3 regions of the Pseudomonas gebzensis genome follow, and region 1 is predicted to be linked to each of the others. Evidence: predicted binding sites of a transcription regulator. Region 1 holds the regulator's gene; each other region holds the start of a gene.
What was found. The regulator sigma-54, encoded in region 1, starts transcription at its own class of promoters, with help from an activator protein. The targets are predictions, from matches to a motif close to ANTGGCATNNANNTTGCTNT.
Positions count from the first base shown of each region.

Region 1 (4,499 bases):
CCTCCAGCAGCTCGGGGAAGCGAGGCAGATGGCCGGGCAAGTTGCGCGCATCGATGGAGACCGCAACCCTGGGCTGCTGCAATTCGGTATTGAGCAGCACATTCTCTGCCAGCTGCGGCAGCAGGCCGGCGGGCAGGTTGTCGATGCAGTAGTAACCGTGGTCTTCAAGCACATCCAGGGCGGTGCTCTTGCCGGAGCCGGAGCGACCGCTGACGATTATCAGGCGCATGGTCAGGACTCGTTCTGAACGTCCAGGACAACCTGGTACAGGGCCTTGCTGTCGGCCGCCTTGCGCAGGCGTTCGCGCACGTCCTTGCGGTCGAGCATGCTGGCGATCTGGCGCAGGAGTTCGAGGTGGGCGTCGGTAGCCGCTTCCGGGACCAGCAACACGAACAACAGGTCTACGGGCGCGCCGTCGATGGCGTCGTAATCGATCGGTGAATCGAGGTGCAGCAAGGCGCTGACCGGCGCGGTGCAGCCGGGCAGTCGGCAATGGGGGATGGCAATACCGTTACCGAAACCGGTTGAGCCTAATTTCTCACGGGCGACCAGCTTTTCGAAGATGTCTTGCATCTCCAGTTCTGGCACCTGATCGGCGATGAGGGTAGCGACTTTTTCAAGGGCGCGCTTCTTGCTGCCGCCCGGCACGCTCACAAGCGAGCGGCCGGGGGTCAGAATGGTTTCGAGTCGGATCATGGATGAGGGGGGTCAGCGGGCCGCTGCGCCTTGCAGCAGGCTTTGCTGTTTTTCCTTGTGTTTTTTCAGTTGGCGATCAAGCTTGTCGGCCAAGGCGTCGATCGCTGCATACATGTCTTCGTGTTCTGCGTTGGCAACCACTTCACCACCAGGAATCTGCAGGGTCGCTTCGACTTTCTGCTGCAGCTTCTCGACTTTCATGATGACCTGCACGTTGGTGATCTTGTCGAAATGACCTTCCAGACGTTTGAGTTTATCGTCCACATAAGCGCGCAGGGGTGGGGTGACTTCTACATGGTGTCCACTGATGTTGACTTGCATACAGCTTCTCCTTATTGCCGTGCATAAAGAAGCAGGTTTTGCACCTGCCACTGAAACGCTGTGGCACACCCAGGGGCTACATGAGCCGCTTGCGTTCGCTGGAGGGAGCAATGCCCAACGACTCGCGATACTTGGCGACCGTACGACGTGCTACCTGGATGCCTTGTGCCTCCAGTAAACCAGCGATCTTGCTGTCACTCAATGGCTTTTTCTGATTTTCCGCCGCCACCAGTTTCTTGATGATGGCGCGGATTGCCGTGGACGAGCATTCCCCCCCTTCGGCCGTGCTGACGTGGCTGGAAAAGAAGTACTTGAGCTCGTAGATACCGCGCGGGGTATGCATGTATTTCTGTGTGGTCACCCGCGAAATGGTCGACTCGTGCATGCCGACTGCTTCGGCGATGTCGTGAAGCACCAAGGGCTTCATGGCCTCGTCACCCAAGTCGAGGAAACCGCGCTGGTGTTCGACGATCTGGGTGGCGACCTTCATCAGGGTCTCGTTGCGGCTCTGCAGGCTCTTGATGAACCAGCGCGCTTCTTGCAACTGATTGCGCATGAACGTGTTGTCGGCGCTGGTATCGGCGCGGCGCACGAAGCCTGCGTACTGGGCGTTGACGCGCAGGCGCGGTACGGCTTCCTGGTTCAGCTCCACCAGCCAGCGTTCGTTGTCCTTGCGCACGATGACGTCCGGAACCACATATTCCGGTTCGCTGGATTCGATCTGTGAGCCCGGCCGCGGGTTGAGCGTCTGGACCAGTTCGATCACCTGGCGCAGCTCATCTTCCTTGAGCTTCATGCGCCGCATCAACTGGCTGTAGTCACGCCCGCCGAGCAGGTCGATGAAGTCGCTGACCAGGCGCTGCGCCTCAGCCATCCACGGAGTACTGGCAGGCAACTGGCGCAACTGCAGCAGCAAGCACTCACCCAGGCTTGCCGCGCCAACCCCGGCCGGCTCGAACTGCTGAATGCGGTGCAGTACGGCGTGCACTTCGTCCAACTCGATGTCGAGCTCGGGATCGAAGCCTGCGCAGATCTCTTCGAGGGAATCCTCCAGGTAGCCCTGGGGGTTGATGCTGTCGATGAGGGTCACCGCGATCATGCGATCGACGTCCGACATCGGCACCAGGTTCAGCTGCCAGAGCAGATGGCTCTGCAGGCTTTCCCCGGCGGACGTGCGGGTGGTGAAGTCCCACTCGTCGTCATCGTTGCTGGGCAGGCTGCTGGCGCTGGTCTGGTAGATATCTTCCCAGGCGGTGTCGACGGGCAATTCATTGGGAATGCGCTCGCCCCAGTCACCCTCTTCGAGGTTCTCGACCGTGGCGGCAGTTTCCTGGAAGGAGGTGTCCTGGGGCTCGGCGGCCGGCGTGTTCTCGGCGTTGTCGGCCATCGGATCGTTGTTGTCGAAGTCCTCGCCTTCTTCCTGGCGCTCGAGCATCGGGTTGGATTCCAGGGCCTCCTGGATTTCCTGCTGGAGGTCCAGGGTGGAGAGCTGGAGCAGACGAATGGCCTGTTGCAACTGCGGGGTCATCGTCAGTTGCTGGCCCATTTTTAGGACGAGCGATGGTTTCATGGCTGGGGCTGATTACCTTGTTCGCCGGCGCACACGCGCCATCCACTACACGAGGGCGCCTCGGCGCCAATTTTAAGCAAGTTATATGCCTGAAACTGGAGCGTTTGCCTAGGGCGGTGCAGCAAATAAAGCGCTGCCTCGCCATCGAGGCATCACTCGTGGCACCGCCGCCGGGGTCAGAGTCGGAACTCGTGCCCCAGGTAGACCTCTTTCACCAGGTCGTTGGCCAGGATGGTGGCCGAGTCGCCTTCGGCAATCAACTGGCCGTCGTTGACGATGTAGGCCGTTTCGCAGATGTCGAGCGTCTCACGCACGTTGTGGTCGGTGATGAGTACGCCGATCCCCTTGGCCTTGAGGTGATGGATGATCTGCTTGATGTCGCCGACCGAGATCGGGTCGACACCCGCGAAGGGTTCATCGAGCAGGATGAACTTCGGCGCGGTCGCCAGCGCGCGGGCGATTTCGACCCGGCGGCGCTCCCCGCCCGACAGGCTCATGCCCAGGTTGTCGCGGATGTGGCTGATGTGGAATTCCTGCAGCAGGCTTTCCAGTGCCTGGCGCCGGCCTTCGCTGTCGAGCTCCTTGCGGGTCTCGAGGATGGCCATGATGTTGTCGGCCACCGACAGCTTGCGAAAGATCGAGGCTTCCTGAGGCAAGTAGCCGATACCCGCCTGGGCGCGGCCGTGCATGGGCTGGTGGCTGACGTCCAGATCGTCGATCAGCACACGGCCCTGGTCGGCCTGGACCAGGCCGACAATCATGTAGAAGCAGGTGGTTTTGCCGGCGCCGTTCGGGCCCAGCAGGCCGACGATCTGTCCGCTGTCGATCGACAGGCTGACATCACGCACGACCTGCCGGCTCTTGTAGCTTTTGGCCAGGTGCTGAGCTTTTAGGGTTGCCATCTACTCGGCCTTCTTCTTCGGCTGGATCACCATGTCGATGCGCTGACGCGGCGCGGTCACCTTGCCGCCGCGACCTGCCGTGGCGACCTGCGACTTGGTGTTGTAGACGATCTTCTCGCCTTCGGTGGTGTTGCCTTCGTTCTCGACCTTGGCACGGTCAGTGAGCACGATCAGGTCTTTCTGCGCCTGGTACTGGATGGTCACGGCCCAGCCCTTCATCTTGTCGGGCTTGGCGGCGCTCTGTTGCTGCTCGAAATACGCCAGGTTGCCCACCGAAGTGACGACGTCGATGTCACCGGACGCCGCGCGGGTCATGGTCACGGTGTTGCCCTTGATCATCATCGAGCCTTGCGTGATGACGACATCGCCGGTGTAGGTCGCCACGCCTTGTTTGTCGTCCAGGTGAGCGTTGTCGGCCTGAATGCGGATTGGCTGGTCACGGTCGTTTGGCAGGGCCCAAGCGCTCGCGCTACCCAGTGCTACGCCCAAGCTGAGCAAAAAGGGAAGGGTTTTAACGAGCCTCATACTGTCCTCTTACGTTGGACAGCAGGTCCATCCTGCCGTCTTTCAAATACGCTTTCATGCCTTTGCCCGTAGTGGTCCCACCGGCGCCGTCGATTCTAACGGCTTGCTCGGTCTGCGCATATTGCTTCTGCGGGAACACTGTCATGCGGCTGGAAGTAATCAGCGTGTTGCGGTTCTTTTCATCGGTGCGGGCGATTCTCACCGAGTCGATCAGCTCGACCTCGGTGCCGTCGGGGTTGACCTCGGCGCGCTCGCTTTGCACATGCCACGGAAATGCGGTGCCACGGTACATCTGCAGGTCTGGCTGGGTGACCAGCGTCATTTCGCTGGCTTTGATGTGTTCGATCTTGTCAGCGGTCATTTCGTACTGGCGCTGGCCGTCAGGGAGAAACTGCACGCTGTGGGCGTTGATCGCATAGTAGTCGATGGCGTTCTCATCGACCTGCGTCACAGGCGCGCCCTCGAGAAAGCGCTCCGGGCTGACG
Region 1 covers NZ_JAXQNS010000005.1:138,187-142,685, forward strand. The annotation lists gene rapZ (RNase adapter RapZ) at 1-229, opposite strand, end outside; gene ptsN (PTS IIA-like nitrogen regulatory protein PtsN) at 232-696, opposite strand; gene hpf (ribosome hibernation-promoting factor, HPF/YfiA family) at 709-1,017, opposite strand; gene SJI00_RS11520 (RNA polymerase factor sigma-54) at 1,094-2,587, opposite strand; gene lptB (LPS export ABC transporter ATP-binding protein) at 2,764-3,489, opposite strand; gene lptA (lipopolysaccharide transport periplasmic protein LptA) at 3,490-4,014, opposite strand; gene lptC (LPS export ABC transporter periplasmic protein LptC) at 4,001-4,499, opposite strand, start outside.

Region 2 (4,499 bases), on a different contig from region 1:
TCAGCTGCGATGCTCATGCCACCGGCGACCGGGCCCGCGTTCATCGAAGCGGTATCGAGCGAACCATCGGACTTGAACTGCAAGGTGTTGACCAACGGTGTGGTGTTGGTCGGATCGGCCGGGTTGCGACCGTTGACCGTGCTGTACATGGTCCAGCTGTTGCTGGCCGTGTCGCGCACAAAATACTGGTTCAGCTGGTGCAGGTTGCCCTGGCTGTCGTACAGGTCGGTGTTGAAGGTGTGGTTGTAGCTGTCGACGTTGGCCGGATCGAACGGCGTCACTTTCGGCGTGGTGGCGGTGGAGTTGAGGTTGAGGGTCTCGCTCACCTTGGAAGTCGGCTTGGGCGCCAGGTTGGCGGTGTCGATCTTCAGGTCAGCCAGGGCGCCGCGCACCACATTGCCGTCTTCATCGACCGGGTAGCCTTGCAGCTTGGCCCCGGAGGCATTGACGACCATGCCGTCTTTGTCGCTATAGAAAGCACCCGCGCGGGTATAGATGCGCGAGCCATTGTCGTTCATGGCGAAGAAACCGTTGCCGTCGATGGCCAGGTCCAGGCTTTTGCCGGTGCCCACGATGTTGCCGGTGGTGAACATCTGCGACACCGCATCGGTACGCACACCGCTGCCGACCTGGGTGCGGCCGCTGGTACCGCGCACCGAAGCGGCGTACTGGTCAGCGAACTCGGCGCGCGAGGACTTGAAGCCGGTAGTGGCCGAGTTGGCAATGTTGTTGCCGGTGACGTTGAGGGCCTTGTTGGCTGCGTACAGCCCGCTCAGTCCGATATTGAAAGACATGTATTCACTCCTGCCGACGGGGTCGGCCCTCAGATTCCGATCATTTGGACTTTCGACAGGGCCACACTGCCCATGCCTGCCAGGTTCAACATCATTTCGCCGCCATTGGTGCCCATGGTCACGCTGTTGACCTGGGCTGGCAGATTGGTGGTCATGGCCGTGGACGTGCCTTTGATGTCTGCTGTGGCCTTGAACGTGTACACGCCCGACGCTACCGCCTCGCCCTGGTTGTCCAGGCCATCCCAGGTGAAGTCGGCCACACCGCCTGCGCGGCTACCCATGTCGACGCTGCGCACCAGATCGCCCGAAGCGTTGTACACATCCACCTGGACCGCAGCACTGGAGCCGCTGAGGTTGACCGAGCCTTTGAGATCTTTGCCGGCATCGAGGCTGGCCTTGTCGGTCTGCACCACCACGTTGCGCCCCACCAGGGAAGACGCCTGCAGCGCAGTGGACGATTGGAAGCCCTGAAGAATGCTGTTCACCGAGCCATTGAGCGTCTGGATCCCTTCAAGGCTGCTGAACTGCGCCAGCTGGGCGACGAACTCGCCGTTGTCCTGCGGATCGAGCGGGTTCTGATGCTGCATCTGAGTGGCCAGCAGCTTGAGGAACGCGTCCTTGCCCAAGGCACTGCCGGCCGCGCCGGTGTTGCTCTTGGTGCTGTCGGTCTGCTGCTGCAGTGAAGTGAGGTAGGCCGGGCCGGTTGCGTTAGTCGTCGTCATGTCGATTTCCTGATCACTGACCCAGCGTCAGCACTTTCTGCATCATGGTCTTGGCCGTGTTCATCAACTCGGCGTTGGTCTGGAACGAGCGGCTGGCCGAAATCATGTCGGCCATTTCCTGCACCACGTTGACGTTCGGGTAGTAGACGTAGCCGTCTTTGTTCGCCGCCGGATGGCTGGGCTCGTAACGGGCCTGCAGCTCGCTCTGGTCCTCGACGATACCTTTGACCTGCACGCCCTGCCCGGCCTGGCCCTGGTCCTCGAACAGCGATTGGCCGGTGCCGCTTGCCTGCTCGAAGGTGGTGGCGAACACCGGGTGGCGGGCGCGGTAGGTCTGATCGATGCTCGACGAGACGGTCTCGGCGTTGGCGATGTTCGAGGCGACGGTGTTGAGGCGGGTGTTCTGCGCGCTCATGCCGCTGCCGGCAATGTTGAAGACGTTGGCAAGGGACATGGTCACTCTCCTCGCAGGGCCGATACCAGCCCTTTGAACTTGCTGTTGAGCAGCGTGAAGCTGGCCTGGAAGTCGAGGGCGTTCTGCGCGTAGTTGGATTGCTCCATCTGCGCATCGACGGTGTTCTGGTCAATCGACGGCTGGGTCGGAATCCGGTACTTGAGCGCTTCATCGCCGCCAGACAAGCCCTCGGCTTCGATGTGCCGGCCGTTGGTGCGATTCAGGGCAAAATTGCCGTTGTTCTGCTTCTGCGCCTCGGCGGCGAGCACCGATGAGAAATCCAGGTCGCGCGCTTTGTAGTTGGGGGTGTCGGCGTTGGTGATGTTGTTGGCCAACACCTCAGCGCGTTGGGCGCGAAAATTCATCGCCTGCTGATGAATGCCGAGCGCCTTGTCGAAGTTGATGCTCATATCAGGAAACCTGCGAGGGTTGGCCGAAGATCGTATGAGCCAGAGATAGCAAGGGTTGTGCCAGAGTGGCAAAAGCCTTGAGAACCATAGGGTTACAGCAGGTCGCTCGCTGCCGGCTTGCCAGAAAAGCGGCAAAAGCCTGCCGGCTCGGCGGCAGAAGGCGGCAAATCCACGGTTAATCGGTCGGCAGGGGCCAGGTGCATAGCGGATTTTTGACGGCACTGGTGCCATGCGCGATCGACCTGTCCGGCCGTCTCCCACAGGCTGCCGCGGCTCCGGCCCATTCTGTAAGAGCGAGCGTGCTCGCGATGGACGTCAACGATGACGCGAACGCCCGGCGGAACGCGGTGCCTGGGCTTTTTTCGCGAGCTGCGGGCCGAGTGAACTGCCGCGGCTCAAGCCACGCCGTATGAGCGAGCGTGCTCGCGATGGACGTCAACGATGGACGCGAACGCCCGGCGGAACGCGGTGCCTGGGCGTTTTTCGCGAGCGAGCTCGATCCTACGGATGCGTTCCACTTCATCACGCGCCATGGCGGGTCGCGCAGAGCGGGTTCGCTCCCTGAGCACCAGGGGGCACCGTGGTTTATTTGGCCTGGTAGATGATGCCCGGGCTGCATTGCACCATCTGGTAGTGATCCGGCAACCCGTTCAGCGCTTCGGAGGCGCCGAGGAACAGGTAGCCGCCCGGCTTCAAGGTGCCGTGGATGCGCATCAGGATGTCCTTCTTCACCTGGGCGGAGAAGTAGATCAGCACATTGCGGCAGAACACCACGTCGAACTTGCCCAGCGCGGCATAGCTGTCGAGCAGGTTGAACGAGCGGAACTCGACGCGGCTGCGAATCGGCGGCTTGACCGCAAAGCGCCCTGCCCCTTTGCTGTCGAAGTAGCGCTGCAGGCGATCTGGCGACAGGCCGCGGGCAATGGCCAGGCTGTCGTATTCGCCGGTGCGGCAGTTGTTCAGCATCAGGCTGGACAAGTCGGTGGCCACGATCTGCGAACCCATTTTCAACTGGCCCAGGTTGCTGCGCTCGAACTCATCGATGGTCATCGACAGCGAATACGGCTCCTGGCCCGACGAACACGCCGCCGACCAGATGCGCAGTCGCTGCCCGGGATTGTTCTTGATGAACTCGGGAATGACCCGGTTCTTCATCACTTCAAAAGGGTAGCTGTCGCGAAACCACAGGGTTTCGTTGGTGGTCATGGCATCGACCACTTGCTCGCGCAGGCCGCTGCGCGGTTGGGTCTGGATGCGCTGGGTCAACTCGCTCAGCGACTTGATGCCTTGCTGCTCCATGAGTTTGTTGAGACGGCTGGAAACCAGGTATTGCTTGTTGTCACCCAACAAGATGCCACAGGCTTTTTCCAGGAAAACCCTGAACTGTTCAAAATCGGTAGTCGCCGTAGACACTGTTGCCGCCTCTTTTCAATCGTGGAAACCGGGAGCGAGCTCCCGGGCATTTCAGTGCGTCGCCTTGATCCGGTCGACCACGCGCTGGGCGAGGTCATCGGGCCTGAACTTGGCGAGAAAATCATCCGCACCGACCTTCTTCACCATCGCCTGGTTGAACACCCCGGACAGCGAAGTATGCAGGACGATGTGCAGCTTTTGCATGCGCGGATCGCTGCGAATCGCGGCAGTCAGCGTGTAGCCGTCCATTTCCGGCATCTCGATGTCCGAGATCATCATCAGGAACTCTTCTTCCGGATGCTTGCCCTCGTCGAGCATCTTGTGCAGGTAGTCGAGCGCCTGGCGCCCGTCGTTGAGCGCGATGACTTCCACGCCCACCGTCTGCAGGCAGCGGCTGACCTGCTTGCGTGCCACCGAGGAATCATCGACGGTGAGCACGCGCAGCATCACGGCCTTGTCCTGCACCTCGGCATCGATCACGCCTTCGGAGATCGACTCGGAGGTCGGCGCCACTTCGGCCAGCACTTTCTCGACGTCGATGATCTCGACCATCTTGTCGTCCACCCGAGTGACAGCGGTCAGGTAGTGATCGCGGCCGGTCCCACGGGGTGGCGGATGGATCTCTTCCCAGTTCATGTTGACGATGCGTTCCACCGAATGGACCAGGAATCCCTGCGTCTTGGTGTTGTATTCGGTGATGATCACG
Region 2 covers NZ_JAXQNS010000001.1:424,004-428,502, reverse strand. The annotation lists gene flgE (flagellar hook protein FlgE) at 1-794, opposite strand, end outside; gene SJI00_RS01985 (flagellar hook assembly protein FlgD) at 824-1,516, opposite strand; gene flgC (flagellar basal body rod protein FlgC) at 1,530-1,970, opposite strand; gene flgB (flagellar basal body rod protein FlgB) at 1,973-2,380, opposite strand; gene cheR (protein-glutamate O-methyltransferase CheR) at 2,966-3,793, opposite strand; gene SJI00_RS01965 (chemotaxis protein CheV) at 3,845-4,499, opposite strand, start outside.
Region 2: a site for sigma-54 is predicted at 2,426-2,445, ahead of flgB (flagellar basal body rod protein FlgB). Genes of this name have one in related genera too.

Region 3 (4,499 bases), on a different contig from region 1:
CATCAGCACATCCAGCACCTTGAGAATCACGTAGGTGACGATCGCGGTGTAGATGACCGTGAACAGAACGCCCTTGGTTTGTACCCAGACCTGCGCGGCGATGTCGGTCACGGCGCCGAAGCCGCCCAGGGCCGGTGCGGCGAACACACCGGTCAAAATGGCTCCGACGATCCCGCCAATGCCGTGCACCCCGAATGCATCGAGCGAATCGTCATAGCCCAGCTTGCGCTTGAGGCTGGTGGCGCAGAAGTAGCAGATCACGCCCGACGCCAGACCGATCGCCAGCGCGCCCATCGGGCCCACCGTGCCGGCTGCCGGGGTGATGGCCACCAGGCCAGCGACCACGCCAGAAGCGATACCCAGAGCGCTGGGTTTACCGTGGCCGATCCACTCGGCGAACATCCAGCCCAGTGCCGCTGCAGCGGTCGCGATCTGGGTGACCAGCATGGCCATGCCGGCAGTGCCGTTGGCTGCTGCGGCAGAACCTGCGTTGAAGCCGAACCAGCCGATCCACAGCATGGCGGCGCCAATCAGGGTGTAGCCCAGGTTGTGCGGCGCCATTGGCGTGGTCGGGTAGCCTTTGCGCTTGCCCAGCACCAGGCAGCAGATCAGGCCGGCGACACCCGCATTGATGTGCACCACGGTGCCACCGGCGAAGTCCAGCACACCCCAGTCCCACATCAGCGCACCGTCACCGCTCCACACCATGTGCGCGATCGGCGCGTAGACCAGGGTGAACCAGATGGCCATGAACACCAGCATGGCCGAGAATTTCATGCGCTCGGCGAAAGCACCGACGATCAACGCTGGGGTGATGATGGCGAAGGTCATCTGGAAGGTGATGAACACCGCTTCGGGGAACAGCGCCGCAGCCGACGTCAGGCTGTCGGGCGTTACGCCGTTGAGGAATGCCTTGGAGAGCCCGCCGACGAAGCTGTGCAGGTTGGTCACGCCCTTCTCCATGCCGCTGGTGTCGAACGCCAGGCTGTAGCCGTAGATCATCCACAGCAGGCTGATCAGACCGGTGATGGCAAAGCACTGCATCATTACCGAGAGCACGTTCTTCGAGCGCACCATGCCGCCGTAGAACAAGGCCAGGCCAGGGATGGTCATGAACAGCACCAGGGCGGTTGCCGTGAGCATCCAGGCGGTGTCACCGGAGTTGAGAACCGGGGCGGTTTCGTCTGCCAAGGCAAGGCCTGGCAGGACGAGAGGCAATAGGGCGCCAAGCCCTGCGATCTGACGCAGAGTCATGTTGTTTTCTCCTGGGGCGTTGGGGTTTGCTGAGGCGGTGGTGCGGTGTCAGATCGCGTCGGTATCGGTTTCGCCGGTACGGATGCGGATCGCCTGCTCCAGATTGACTACGAAGATCTTGCCGTCACCGATCTTGCCGGTGTTGGCGGCCTTGGTGATGGCTTCAATGACACGGTCCAGGTCCTTGTCGTCGATGGCGACATCGATCTTGACCTTGGGCAGGAAGTCGACGACGTATTCGGCGCCGCGATACAGCTCGGTATGGCCTTTCTGCCGACCGAAGCCTTTGACTTCAGTGACGGTGATGCCTTGCACGCCGATTTCCGACAGCGACTCACGGACGTCGTCCAACTTGAACGGCTTGATGATGGCAGTGACTAGTTTCATGCAACTCTCTCCCGATTTGGTGGACTTGCCCCAGGAAAACAAACCCGTCTCAAGTCTAAGCGCAGCGCCTGGCTTTGTAACGCGTCGTAAGCGGCGTCCGGTCTGCTGTCGATCCACCGGCCAATTGCCCGTCTGCGGGGCCGATTCAGTGCCTGTCGCCTGAACACGTAGCAGAAAGCTTGCCAATTTCCTGGAGCCCTCGATTTAGAAGCGTTGAAGAGGGTTCGCCGGACTCGGGCCAGAGGCCATCATCCAGCGCATGCACAAGTGCAGTGCACGCGCTTACCCCCTTGTGCGCGAAAACTGTGCACGGCAGGGCTGCCCAGGCTGCGTGTTACACTCGCGCACTCATTCCCTTGACGGACCGCTCGATCATGCTCGCGCCCAAAGCTTTCCTCGATGCGCTCAGCGACCAGGCTTCGCGCCTGTTCAGCGGCGATGCCTCTCAACCCCGCGCCGAAATCGAGAGCCAGTTCAAGGCACTGATGCAGGGCGCGTTCAGCAAACTGGATCTCGTCAGCCGAGACGAATTCGACAGCCAGATGGTAGTGCTCGCGCGCACGCGCGCTCGACTGGAAGCCCTCGAGCAGCAAGTGGCCGACCTCGAAGCGCGCATGGCGCCGGCTGCGCCAACGCAAGACTGAACACCCCCTCCCCCAGCGTCGCGCGACTTGGCGCGACGGTGCCTATAGCCTGTAATTGCTATCCGGTAATCTTTCCTACAGTTTTTTAGGAAGCTTAAATAGATGAAAATTAATTAAAGTGCGGACTTCGGGTTGACGCGCATACTCCCTATTAACTAAAGTTCGCTCGCTTCGCCAGCGAGGCGTTTTTTCATTACTTGAAGAGTTCAATGGACACAGTCAATAGACGCAGCCTGGCTGTTGCACGTCGCAACGGCCAGGCATTCAAACAAGCATTCCGATCTCGACACTCAGGTCGGGTGAGTCGCGCCAGGGCCTAGGGCTCCGCCGTCGCTTGCCTGCACCGGTATCAGACCGGGTGGAGGCAAGCCCATGCACCTCACTTTCTGCGTACCTTCGTGGTTTCGCGCCCGTCAGCCGGCGCCGCCTACCCCTGTCCGAGCCCCGGACCTTCTACCCTCTAGCTCAACGCTGACCCCGCGCTGCCGGCTGTATGCCGTGTGGCATCGCGCACACCCGCATTGCCCCCCGCAGCTGCAATGGCAGCAACTCGACAGTGAGGAACCGCCCAGTCAGTGGTATGGCCTTCGGCTGTCGTGCTGAGTTCGCCTCACACTCAAGCTGAAACTTCACATTCAAACAACACATACTTTTCACAATGAAAAGTGTGCGAACTCTTGTCGCCTTAAATAACTTAACGAGATAGATATTCATGGAAATTCCGAGTAGTAAGTTCGCCGCCTTTCAGGTTCTCGACACCCGGCCGCGAGCACTCAATCGTCGAACATTCCAACTTCATCGTTCAACCGTGTCGAGACCGGCCTGTGCATCAGGATGATCCACAGCGCTGTCTCGTCGCCTCCTGTCACAGGAGTACAGTCAATGACCGTCAAAGACCGCACCCCCGCCTCCCCGAAGCTGTCCATGCGTGCCGCCCGTGAGGCGCGCAACGACTTGTCCGTCACTTACGCCAACCTCGACGCCAGTGAACACGGCCTGACTGAGCGCGAGGCCGCCAAGCGCCTGCAGCGCGACGGTCGCAATGAGGTGGCCCATGACCGGCCACCCGCACCTGCCATGCAATTTCTCATGGCGCTGCACAACCCCTTCATCTATGTGCTGCTCACCCTCGCCGCCATCAGCTTTGTCACCGACTACTGGCTGCCCGTGCGCGCAGGTGAAAACGATGAGGCCGACCTGACCAAGGTCATCATCATCCTCACCATGGTCAATCTCAGTGCCGTGCTGCGCTTCTGGCAGGAATACCGCTCCGGCAAGGCCGCTGAAGCGCTCAAGGCCATGGTGCGGACAACCGCGACCGTGCTGCGCCGGGAACAAGGCCTCGGCACTGCCAGCCTGCGCGAAGTGCCCATGAGCGACCTGGTGGCCGGCGACATCGTGCAGCTGTCGGCAGGCGACATGATCCCTGCGGACCTGCGCCTGATCGAATCCCGTGACCTGTTCATCAGCCAGGCCGTGCTGACCGGCGAAGCCTTGCCGGTGGAGAAGTACGACACCCTCGGCAACGTCGCGCAAAAATGCGCTGCGGGCATTGGCAGCGATTCGGCGAGCCTGCTCGATCTGCCCAACGTCTGCTTCATGGGCACCAATGTGGTCAGTGGCCGCGCACGCGCTGTGGTGGTCGCCACAGGAGGCCGTACCTACTTCGGCTCGCTGGCCAAATCGTTGTCGAGCAATCGCAGCCAGACCGCCTTCGACCGCGGCGTGAACAGTGTCAGCCGCTTGTTGATTCGCTTCATGCTGGTCATGGTGCCAGTGGTGTTCATGATCAATGGCCTGGTCAAAGGCGACTGGGCAGACGCCTTCATGTTCGCCCTGGCGGTTGCGGTAGGCCTGACGCCGGAAATGCTGCCCATGATCGTCAGCGCCAACCTGGCCAAGGGGGCAATGGCCATGGCCCGGCGCAAAGTGGTGGTCAAGCGCCTCAACGCCATTCAAAACCTGGGCTCGATGGATGTGCTGTGCACTGACAAAACCGGCACCCTCACCCAGGACCGGATCATTCTGGAGCACCATGTCGACCCCAGCGGCCAGCAAGACCCGCAGCTGCTGCAACTGGCCTGGCTGAACAGCCACCATCAGAGCGGCGTTCGCAACCTGATGGACCAGGCCGTGCTGAACTTTGCCCAGGCAACCGCCGACTTCAAACCGCCATTCGCCTACGCCAAGGTCGACGAGCTGCCTTTCGACTTC
Region 3 covers NZ_JAXQNS010000011.1:9,363-13,861, reverse strand. The annotation lists gene SJI00_RS18925 (ammonium transporter) at 1-1,254, opposite strand, end outside; gene glnK (P-II family nitrogen regulator) at 1,303-1,641, opposite strand; gene SJI00_RS18915 (accessory factor UbiK family protein) at 2,016-2,285, shown strand; gene mgtA (magnesium-translocating P-type ATPase) at 3,168-4,499, shown strand, end outside.
Region 3: a site for sigma-54 is predicted at 1,809-1,828, ahead of glnK (P-II family nitrogen regulator). Genes of this name have one in related genera too.